DNA from 4 places in the Maricaulis sp. D1M11 genome. Region 4 is predicted to be linked to each of the others. Evidence: predicted binding sites of a transcription regulator. Region 4 holds the regulator's gene; each other region holds the start of a gene.
The links. The regulator LexA, encoded in region 4, represses DNA repair genes until DNA is damaged. The targets are predictions, from matches to a motif close to ATGTTCCNCTTGTGTTCC.
Positions count from the first base shown of each region.

Region 1: the regulator LexA is predicted to act here: its motif matches at 990-1,007, upstream of ssb (single-stranded DNA-binding protein).
Region 2: the regulator LexA is predicted to act here: its motif matches at 1,114-1,131, upstream of RMQ97_RS00725 (YifB family Mg chelatase-like AAA ATPase).
Region 3: the regulator LexA is predicted to act here: its motif matches at 1,170-1,187, upstream of RMQ97_RS08600 (ROK family protein).

Region 1 covers NZ_JBKQWY010000002.1:368,958-371,159, forward strand. Annotated here, with positions in the region: gene RMQ97_RS06005 (VOC family protein) at 1-690, opposite strand, end outside; gene ssb (single-stranded DNA-binding protein) at 1,057-1,557, shown strand; gene RMQ97_RS06015 (SDR family oxidoreductase) at 1,601-2,202, shown strand, end outside.
Region 2 covers NZ_JBKQWY010000001.1:145,080-147,281, forward strand. Annotated here, with positions in the region: gene RMQ97_RS00725 (YifB family Mg chelatase-like AAA ATPase) at 1-1,016, opposite strand, end outside; gene gshB (glutathione synthase) at 1,186-2,130, opposite strand; gene RMQ97_RS00735 (BON domain-containing protein) at 2,159-2,202, opposite strand, start outside.
Region 3 covers NZ_JBKQWY010000004.1:14,254-16,455, reverse strand. Annotated here, with positions in the region: gene RMQ97_RS08605 (DNA polymerase IV) at 1-218, opposite strand, end outside; gene RMQ97_RS08600 (ROK family protein) at 218-1,123, opposite strand; gene RMQ97_RS08595 (response regulator) at 1,320-1,685, shown strand; gene RMQ97_RS08590 (PleD family two-component system response regulator) at 1,696-2,202, shown strand, end outside.
Region 4 covers NZ_JBKQWY010000003.1:49,767-51,968, forward strand. Annotated here, with positions in the region: gene RMQ97_RS06595 (ComEC/Rec2 family competence protein) at 1-518, shown strand, start outside; gene lexA (transcriptional repressor LexA) at 512-1,213, opposite strand; gene trpC (indole-3-glycerol phosphate synthase TrpC) at 1,455-2,202, opposite strand, start outside.

The DNA.
Region 1 (2,202 bases), on a different contig from region 4:
CTGTACGATTTCAATGTCCAGCGTGCGCGGGGTGAGGTGATTGATGTGCGGTCCCTTGAACGAGACGATATCGGCAATCAGGCGGTGCGAGGTGAGAAGCGCCTCGTACACGCGAGCGGTCACAGGGGCATCGGCATGCCACTGGAAAGTCTGCGTCAGCTCCGTCACAAAGCGTTCGGCATCCTCGGCATCCAGTCCGCCCTGGGCCTCGGCACGTTCGCACAGATCCATCGCGGCGGCAGTGAAAATGGAACGCGCGGCCAGAAGCTCACGCGCCGTTTCGCGCAGCGTCTGAGACGGGATCAGGTCAAGGCGCAAAAGCGAGGTGAAGACGCGGAACGGATTGGCGGCCAGCGCATCCGGCGAGACCGGGCGGAAGGCCGTGGAATGAACCGGAATACCGGCCACAGTGAGGTCGTAATATCCCACGGGTTCCATGCCGAGCTGAGCAAACATGCGTCGCATCATGTTCAATTCGTCGGCTGTACCCAGGCGAATAGCGCCATGGCGTTCCAGTTGCAGGCGTCCGGCGGCCGAACTTTCGACCGGCGCGGCACCGGCCTGGGTGTTCACGCTGTCGACGATATCCAGCAAGGTGCCATAGGCGGGCACTTCACGGCGATACATGTCGGACATGAGGGAGGAAAAGCGGGTGCGCAGGGCATCCCGGGAGATCAACGCAACGGACATGGGACCAACTCTTTGTCTTTTTGTTCAATTTAGGTGTGTCGCCGGGCAATCCCATCAATTTTTCCGGTTGGCCTGCATGCGTTTTTGTGCGGCGCAGCACGAATTTTGCGGCAGACATTCTGCTGTGCAGCATGCCGTGCATGAACGTGCCAGACGTGAGGTGTGCTCGTGCGGTTTGCATGGCGTGCGCGAGGCCGGATGCGCGGGGGTGGGGATAACCATCGGGCCAGTGGAGTCGTTTGCTGGACGTGTGCGGGCTTCGTGATCACACTGCCAGACGATTCGCGGGTTTGACCTGCGGAACAGAATGTGAACAATGCGACAGACAAGGCTGCTCAAGGCAGTCGGCGAGCGGAGACAAGGGCCATGGCGGGCGTAAACAAGGTTATTCTGGTGGGCAATCTGGGTCGGGATCCGGAGATCCGCCGCCTGAACTCCGGCGAGCCGGTGGTCAATCTCTCCATCGCGACATCCGATACCTGGCGCGATAAATCCTCCGGCGAACGCCGCGAGCGCACCGAATGGCACCGTGTCGTGATCTTCAACGACAATCTGGCCAAGGTCGCGGAGAACTATCTGCGCAAAGGGTCGAAAGTCTATATCGAGGGCGCTTTGCAGACCCGCAAATGGACGGACCAGAACGGCCAGGAAAAATACACGACCGAGATCGTGCTTCAGCGCTATCGCGGTGAGTTGCAAATGCTTGATGGCCGCAATGAGGGCGGTGACAGCTTTGGTGGTGGCCGGTCCGGTGGTTCCAGCTTCGGCAATGACAGCTATGGCGGTGGCGGTGGCGGCCAGGTCTCCAGCGACCGTCCGCAGGAGAGCTTCCATAATGCTGACATTGATGACGAAATTCCGTTCTGATCCGGGCACCGGGTTCGAACTGACACTGTGAAGGGAGCGCCGGATGAGAATTTGCATCACCGGCGCTTCCGGTTTTCTGGGCTCGCATATCGCGGCCCATCTGCATGCGGCCGGTCATCACATCATTGGTGCGGCCCGCCGGGTGGACGCTGCGCGCCGCCAATTCCCCCATCTGGACTGGGTGACCTGTGATCTGCGTTTTGACACGGTCGAGGACTGGCAGGCCCGCCTGGTCGATGTGGACGCGGTCATCAATTGTGCCGGCGTTTTGCAGGACGGTCTGGGAGAGGCCAGCGAAGCCGTCCATGTTTCAGGGGCGTCCGCGCTGTTCGAGGCCTGCGAACGCGCCAAGCTGCGCCGCGTCATCCATATCTCCGCCGTCGGCATTGATGAGCCCGCGACCAGTGCCTATGCGCGAACCAAACGCGCCGGCGAGGAGGCCCTCAAGACCCGTGATCTTGATTGGGTGATCCTGCGGCCCTCCCTGATCGTGGCGCGCACCGTCTATGGCGGCACAGCCGTGATGCGCATGCTGGCGGGGCTGCCCTGGATCACGCCCAGTGTGGCACCCGACCAGGCCTTCAGGCCGATTTGCGCGGCTGATGTCGCCCGGGCCGTCGCCGAATGCCTGACCGCACCCCAGGC
Region 2 (2,202 bases), on a different contig from region 4:
CGAGCCGGATAGGTGATGTGGGCATTGGCCCGGGCTACAGTGATTTCCCCCGCTTCGAGCGGCTGACGCAGACTGTCGAGCACCTGGGGATGAAATTCGGGCAGCTCATCAAGAAAGAGAACCCCCCGATGCGCCAGGGTGGCTTCGCCGGGCTTGGCCTTCGACCCTCCGCCCACCATGGCCGCCATGGACGCCGAATGATGGGGCGCGCGAAACGGGCGCGTCCGGGTGAGCTGGCCGCGCTCCAGCAATCCGGCGACAGACTGGACCATCGAAACATCGAGCAATTCAGTCGCATCGAGCGGAGGCAGAAGACCCGGCAAACGTTCTGCCAGCATGGACTTCCCGGATCCAGGTGGCCCGACCATCAGCAGGTTGTGGCATCCGGCCGCGGCGATTTCCAAAGCCCGCTTGGCCTGTTCCTGACCTTTGACCTGGTTCAGATCCAGCCCGGTTTCTGGCTGCACCAGAACCCCCGGAGCTGGTCTCGACAAGACCTGGCTACCCTTGAAATGATTGACCAGCTGAATGAGGGATTGAGGGGCCAGAATGGCCAGTTCGCCACCGGCCCAGGCCGCTTCCGGACCACAGGCAGAGGGGCAGATCAAACCCAGATTCTCAGTCTGGGCCGTCAATGCGGCTGGAAGCACACCCGGTGTGGACGCGATTGAGCCATCCAGGCCCAGCTCCCCCAGCGCCAAATGGCCCAGGGCCTGGTCCGGCGGAATTATACCCATGATGGCCAGCAGACTGACGGCAATGGCCAGGTCGAAATGCGAACCTTCCTTGGGCCGATCCGCGGGTGCCAGGTTCACGATGGTCCGCTGAGGCGGCAGCGACAGGCCCAGGGCCGCAAACGCAGCGCGGACCCGCTCCTTGCTCTCGGCGACCGCCTTGTCGGCCAGACCCACAATGGTGAACACCGGAAAGGCTCCGGCTTCCGCCACTTGCACCTGTACAGCAATCGGTCGCGCCTCCGCACCATCAAAGGCCACGGACCAGGTCTGAGCCGCCATCTGTCCCGTCGGTCGCCCGGCGACCGCCCCCTTGGGTCTAAACCGAAGTCTTAATTTCGGTTAAACCTTTGCCGTTATTTGGTTTTCCACATTTTTCAGCACAAAACCGGAACACAACGGAACAGATAATGAACACAGACCAGTTTCGCGTCAAGATCGTTAATGCGTCTTAACGCAATTTCTGGTCCACCACATCCCAGAAACGCGCACAGGTATCAATTCCGGAAAAGCGTTTGAGTTCCTGAACCCCGGTCGGCGAGGTCACATTGATCTCGGTCAGCTTGCCGCCAATGACATCAATCCCGACAAGAACGAGGCCGCGCTCCTTGAGAACCGGACCGATCGCCTCACAGATCCTGAGATCGTGTTCATCCAGATCAGATGCTTCAGCACGGCCGCCGACATGCATGTTCGAGCGGGTCTCACCCTTCAACGGCACACGATTAATCGCGCCCACCGGGTCTCCATCAATCAGAAGAACGCGCTTGTCCCCGGCTTCAACCGCAGGGAGAAAGGCCTGGGCAATCACCGGCTCCCGAGAGGTCGCAAAGAACATTTCCAGAAGGGAATTCAGATTGCCATCACCGGGCTTGAGACGGAAAACGCCCGCGCCGCCATTACCATAGAGAGGCTTGATGATGATATCGTCATGGGTCTGCCGGAACGACTTGATCGCCGCCTCATCCCGCGTGATCAGGGTCGGCGGGATCAAGTCGGGGAACATCAGCGGAATGATCTTTTCCGGGCTGGAGCGAACCCAGGCCGGATCGTTGAGAACCAGGGTCTGTCCGGCGAGGCCCTCCAGGATATGCGCAGCGGTCTGGTACGCCATGTCGAACGGTGGATCCTGCCGCATCAGAACGACATCCACATCGCTCGCCAGATTCAGCACAACCGGCTCACCCTGCACCGCGTGTTCAGTCGCCGTACGCGACAGCGTCACCTGTCGGGCCAGGGCTTCGATCCGCCCCTCATTCCAGGCCAGCTGATCGGGATGATAGGTATAAAGCGTGGCCCCCCGGGCCTGTGCTTCTTCCATCAGGGCGAAAGTGGTGTCGGCATTGATGTCGACAAGGTCAATCGGGTCCATCTGGACCGCAACACGCAGGCTCATCCTGTTCTCCGGGCGTCTGGATTCGCTCTTATATGGGGTTGGCCGCGTGCGGTTCCAGTGCCGGAAGGCTTT
Region 3 (2,202 bases), on a different contig from region 4:
ACACCACGCTGACCGCCACCGATGATGACGGGCTTGTCGGCCAGGTCCGGATTATCGCGCTTTTCGATCGAGGCGAAAAAGGCGTCGCAATCGATATGGGCGATGGACAATGTATTGATCTCATCGTGTTCCAGCCAGCGATGCCCGCCGCAGGACGGACAGGCCGGCCCCGGTTTCAGCGCATAGGCGGCCATGCAGGTCCGACAATAGGCCGGCATCACACCTCCTCGGCTCGCCAGAGCCAGGCCGCGCCGCGCACACCGGAACTGTCGCCATGGTGATGGCGCACGATCCGGGTGGTGACCACATCGGAAAAGACATGAGCCGGCAGGCGGGCCTGGACAGCCTCGGCCAGTCCGGGCGCATTCGAGACTCCACCGCCCAGCACGATCAGGTCTGGATCGATGAGATTGCAGACCGAGGCAAGGGCGCGTGCCAATCGGTCCGTATAGCTGGTGATGGAGCGCCGGGCGGACGGGTCTCCTGACGCCGCAGCGCTGAACAGTGCAGCGGCTGTTCGCGCATCGCCTTCCTCGGCCTCATGACGGGCCGCCATGCCCGGGCCGGACAGCCAGGTTTCGATGCAGCCGCGTTGACCGCACCAGCAACGCGGTCCGAGCACTTCATGAGCCTGGGGCCAGGGCAGGGGATTATGTCCCCACTCACCGGCAATCCGCTGGGCGCCACTCAGCAGGCGTTTATCGATCACAATACCCCCGCCCACACCCGTGCCGAGGATCACCCCGAACACGATATGCCCGTCCCGCCCCGCGCCATCGACAGCTTCTGATAAGGCAAAACAGTCGGCATCATTGGCCAGGCGCAGAGGTCGATCGAGCGTGCGGGCCATGTCCTCAAAAAAGGGACGGTCATTCAGCCAGGTCGAATTGGCATTGCGCATCAGGCCGTTTGCCGGGCTCAGCGAGCCGGGATGACCGATGCCAACGGCGGCAGTGTGACCGCACGCGTCCTCGACCCGGTTCACCAGATCGCGGATCGCGGCCAGCGAGGCGTCATAGGCGCGCGGAGTGGGGATGCGTTCGCGATGGAGAATCGCGCCGTCGCGATCCATGGCTATGGCTTCAATCTTGGTCCCGCCCAGGTCCAGCCCGATCCGAATCATGGTGTTGCGCCTCTTTTCGCACGGTATACTCCCTCTTTAGCCGGTTTTGTTCTGTTTGTGTTCTATAAATTGGAGAAACCGCTGTCTGACTCATTATCGGTTAAGGAAGATCGGGTTTCATCCTCGTCGGGGTAAAGATGTGCGGAACAACCGCACGACCATTTACGGGAAGCGTGTCGCCGCCATGCTGCAGGTCATGCCGAAAAAAGTTCTGATCGTTGAGGATAACGAGCTGAACATGAAACTGTTTCATGATCTGCTCGAGGCTCATGGCTATGAGACCTTGCAAACCAAGGATGGTTTCAAGGCGCTCGAACTTGCCCGTGAACACACGCCTGATCTGATCCTGATGGACATTCAGCTGCCGGAAGTGTCGGGCCTGGAAGTCACCAAATGGCTGAAGGATGACGAGGACCTGGCATCAATCCCGGTCGTGGCCGTCACCGCCTTCGCTATGAAGGGGGATGAGGAACGCATTCGCGCCGGAGGCTGTGAAGCCTATCTGTCCAAACCCATTTCCGTGGCGACCTTCATCGACACGGTCCGGAAATTCCTGGATTAGGAGGCAGACGGTGACCGCGCGCATCCTTGTCGTCGATGATCAGCCTGCCAATGTCCGCCTGCTCGAAGCCCGACTTCAAATCGAGTATTTCGATGTTTGCACGGCCTATAGCGGGATTGATGCGATCGAGGCGGCACGGGCCGAACAGCCCGATCTGATCCTTCTGGATGTCATGATGCCCGGCATGGACGGGTATCAGACCTGCCGTATGCTCAAATCCGATCCGGATACGCGCCATATTCCCGTTGTGATGGTTACAGCTCTGGATGATCGGGAAGACCGCGTGCGCGGGCTGGAAGCCGGGGCGGATGATTTCCTGACCAAGCCGGTTGATGAAGTCACCTTGTTCGCCCGTGTGCGCAGCCTGTTGCGCCTGAAAATGGTGCTGGACGAGTTGAGATATCGTCAGGGCGAAACCATTGGCATTCCCATGGCCACCGATCCCGGCGAGGATTTTGACGCCGAGGCCTCCGCCCTGGTTATTGCAGGCGATGAACGCTCAGCCGAACGTTATGCG
Region 4 (2,202 bases):
GCGCCCTGATTGCGCCAAGCCTGGTCTTTCTCGTGAGTGTGATCATCTGGTTCGCCAGCACTCCTCCCCACCTGGTGATTACGGAAGAGGGCGTTATTGTGGCGCAGGAGGATGGAAATCTGTGGACCTCACACCCTCGTCAGGGCCGTTTTGCGCGCCGGGTTTTTGCCGAGCGCGCTGCGGTGTCAGAGACCCTCAGTCCGGCGCCCCAGAGGTGTGACGCTTCAGGCTGCGTTTATTTCCTCGGCCAAATCCGGATTGCACGGCCGAGCGATATGTCTGTCTGGTTCGAGGACTGTGAACGGGCCGACATTCTGGTCCTGCCCCAATCCTTGCCGGACTGGCGGCGGCAGTCCTGTTCAGCCCGAATTATCGGCGTGGAGGAACGTGTGACGCAGGGCAGTCTGGCCCTGTGGATCCGCAATGACGACATCCGCGATCACGTCTGGGTCGAAGACACCCGGCGATACCGGATCTGGGCTGGAGCTGAAGAGCGAGGACGACACTCCGCTCAGTGATATTTGCGGATCAGCCCCACCAGCGTGCCCTGAACCTTTACACGTTCCGGGCCGAAAATGCGGGTTTCATACTCCGGATTGGCGGCCTCCAGGGCGATGGATCCGCCCTTCTTGCGCAGACGTTTGAGCGTGGCCTCTTCATCATCAACCAGAGCCACGACAATCGTGCCATTCTCGGCGGACTGGGCCTTTTTGATCAGGACCAGATCACCATCGAGAATGCCGGCCTCGATCATGGAATCGCCCTTGACCTCGAGCGCGAAATGCTCGCCGCCCTGGATCATGTCGGCGGGAACGGGAAGGCGGTCCGTTTCATGCTGAATGGCCGCGATGGGCACACCGGCGGCAATCCGGCCCAGGATCGGGATGTCCACACTCGCATCAGATCCGGGCTCATCAACGGTTTTGCGCTGGAAGTCCGGGCGAACCACATTGCGGGTATCCTCGACCTGTTCGGTCTTCTGGGCCCCACGAACAGCATCTTCGGGAAGCTTGATGACTTCAAGCGCGCGAGCGCGATGAGCCAGGCGCCGGATAAAGCCGCGCTCTTCCAGAGCCGTGATCAGGCGGTGAACCCCTGATTTCGAGGCGAGGTTCAAGGCGCCTTTCATCTCGTCAAAAGAGGGAGACACGCCCGTATCTCGAATCCGCTCGTGAATGAACAGAAGAAGCTCGTGTTGTTTCCGCGTCAGCATGGCGCATTCCTTCCAGCCGGACCCTGGTGCCATGGGAGTGGGCATGCCCCAAACCCTTGCGCCATCAGGGATTGTCCTGTCAGACCCTGCTCAGCCTGTGCGCATCAGTGCCGAAGCGCACGGAACAAAGCAGGAATCACCTGTGTTCTACAAGTGTTCCGCACATCGGTCAAGCGAGGGGCTTTTGGTCCGGCGCGCGGCGGGGCACGTCCGGCGAATGCCATGGTCTAGCAGGCGTGTTTTAGCCCAGCAGGCGCCGAGTCGCGGCCGTGACATCATCCTGACGCATCAGGCTTTCGCCGACCAGCAGAGCTTCAGCTCCGGCATCCTTGAGGCGGGCGACGTCGGCGGGAGTGAAAATACCGCTCTCCGCGACTAGAAGGCGATCTTCCGGAACGCGTGGCGCCAGGTTTTCGAAGGTCTGCAGGCTTGTTTCGAACGTGCGCAGATTACGGTTGTTAATGCCCACGAGCGGGGCATTGAGGGCAATGGCACGATCCAGCTCCGGACCGTCATGCACTTCAACCAGAACGTCCATACCCCATTTTTCAGCCTCATCGGTCAGGGTGCGGGCGCAGTCATCATTAATGGCGGCCAGGATGAGAAGAATGGCGTCCGCCCCCAGGGCCCGGGCCTCGGCGACCTGATAGATGTCATACATGAAATCCTTGCGCAGGGCGGGCAGGGCGACCGCATCACGTGCCATTGTCAGGAATTCATCGGCGCCTTGAAAACTGGGGCCGTCAGTGAGGACAGAGAGACATGTCGCACCCCCGGCCTCATAGGCCTTGGCCAGTTCCGGCGGATTGAAATCTTCGCGGATCAATCCTTTAGACGGGCTGGCTTTCTTGATTTCGGCGATGAGCCCCATCTTGCCGTTTTTGGAAGAGTCGATCAGGGCCTGGCGGAAACCTCGCACGGGCGCAACATCGCGCGCGGCCGCGGCGACGTCATCATAACTGCGGCGCGCCTTGCAGGCGGCAATATGG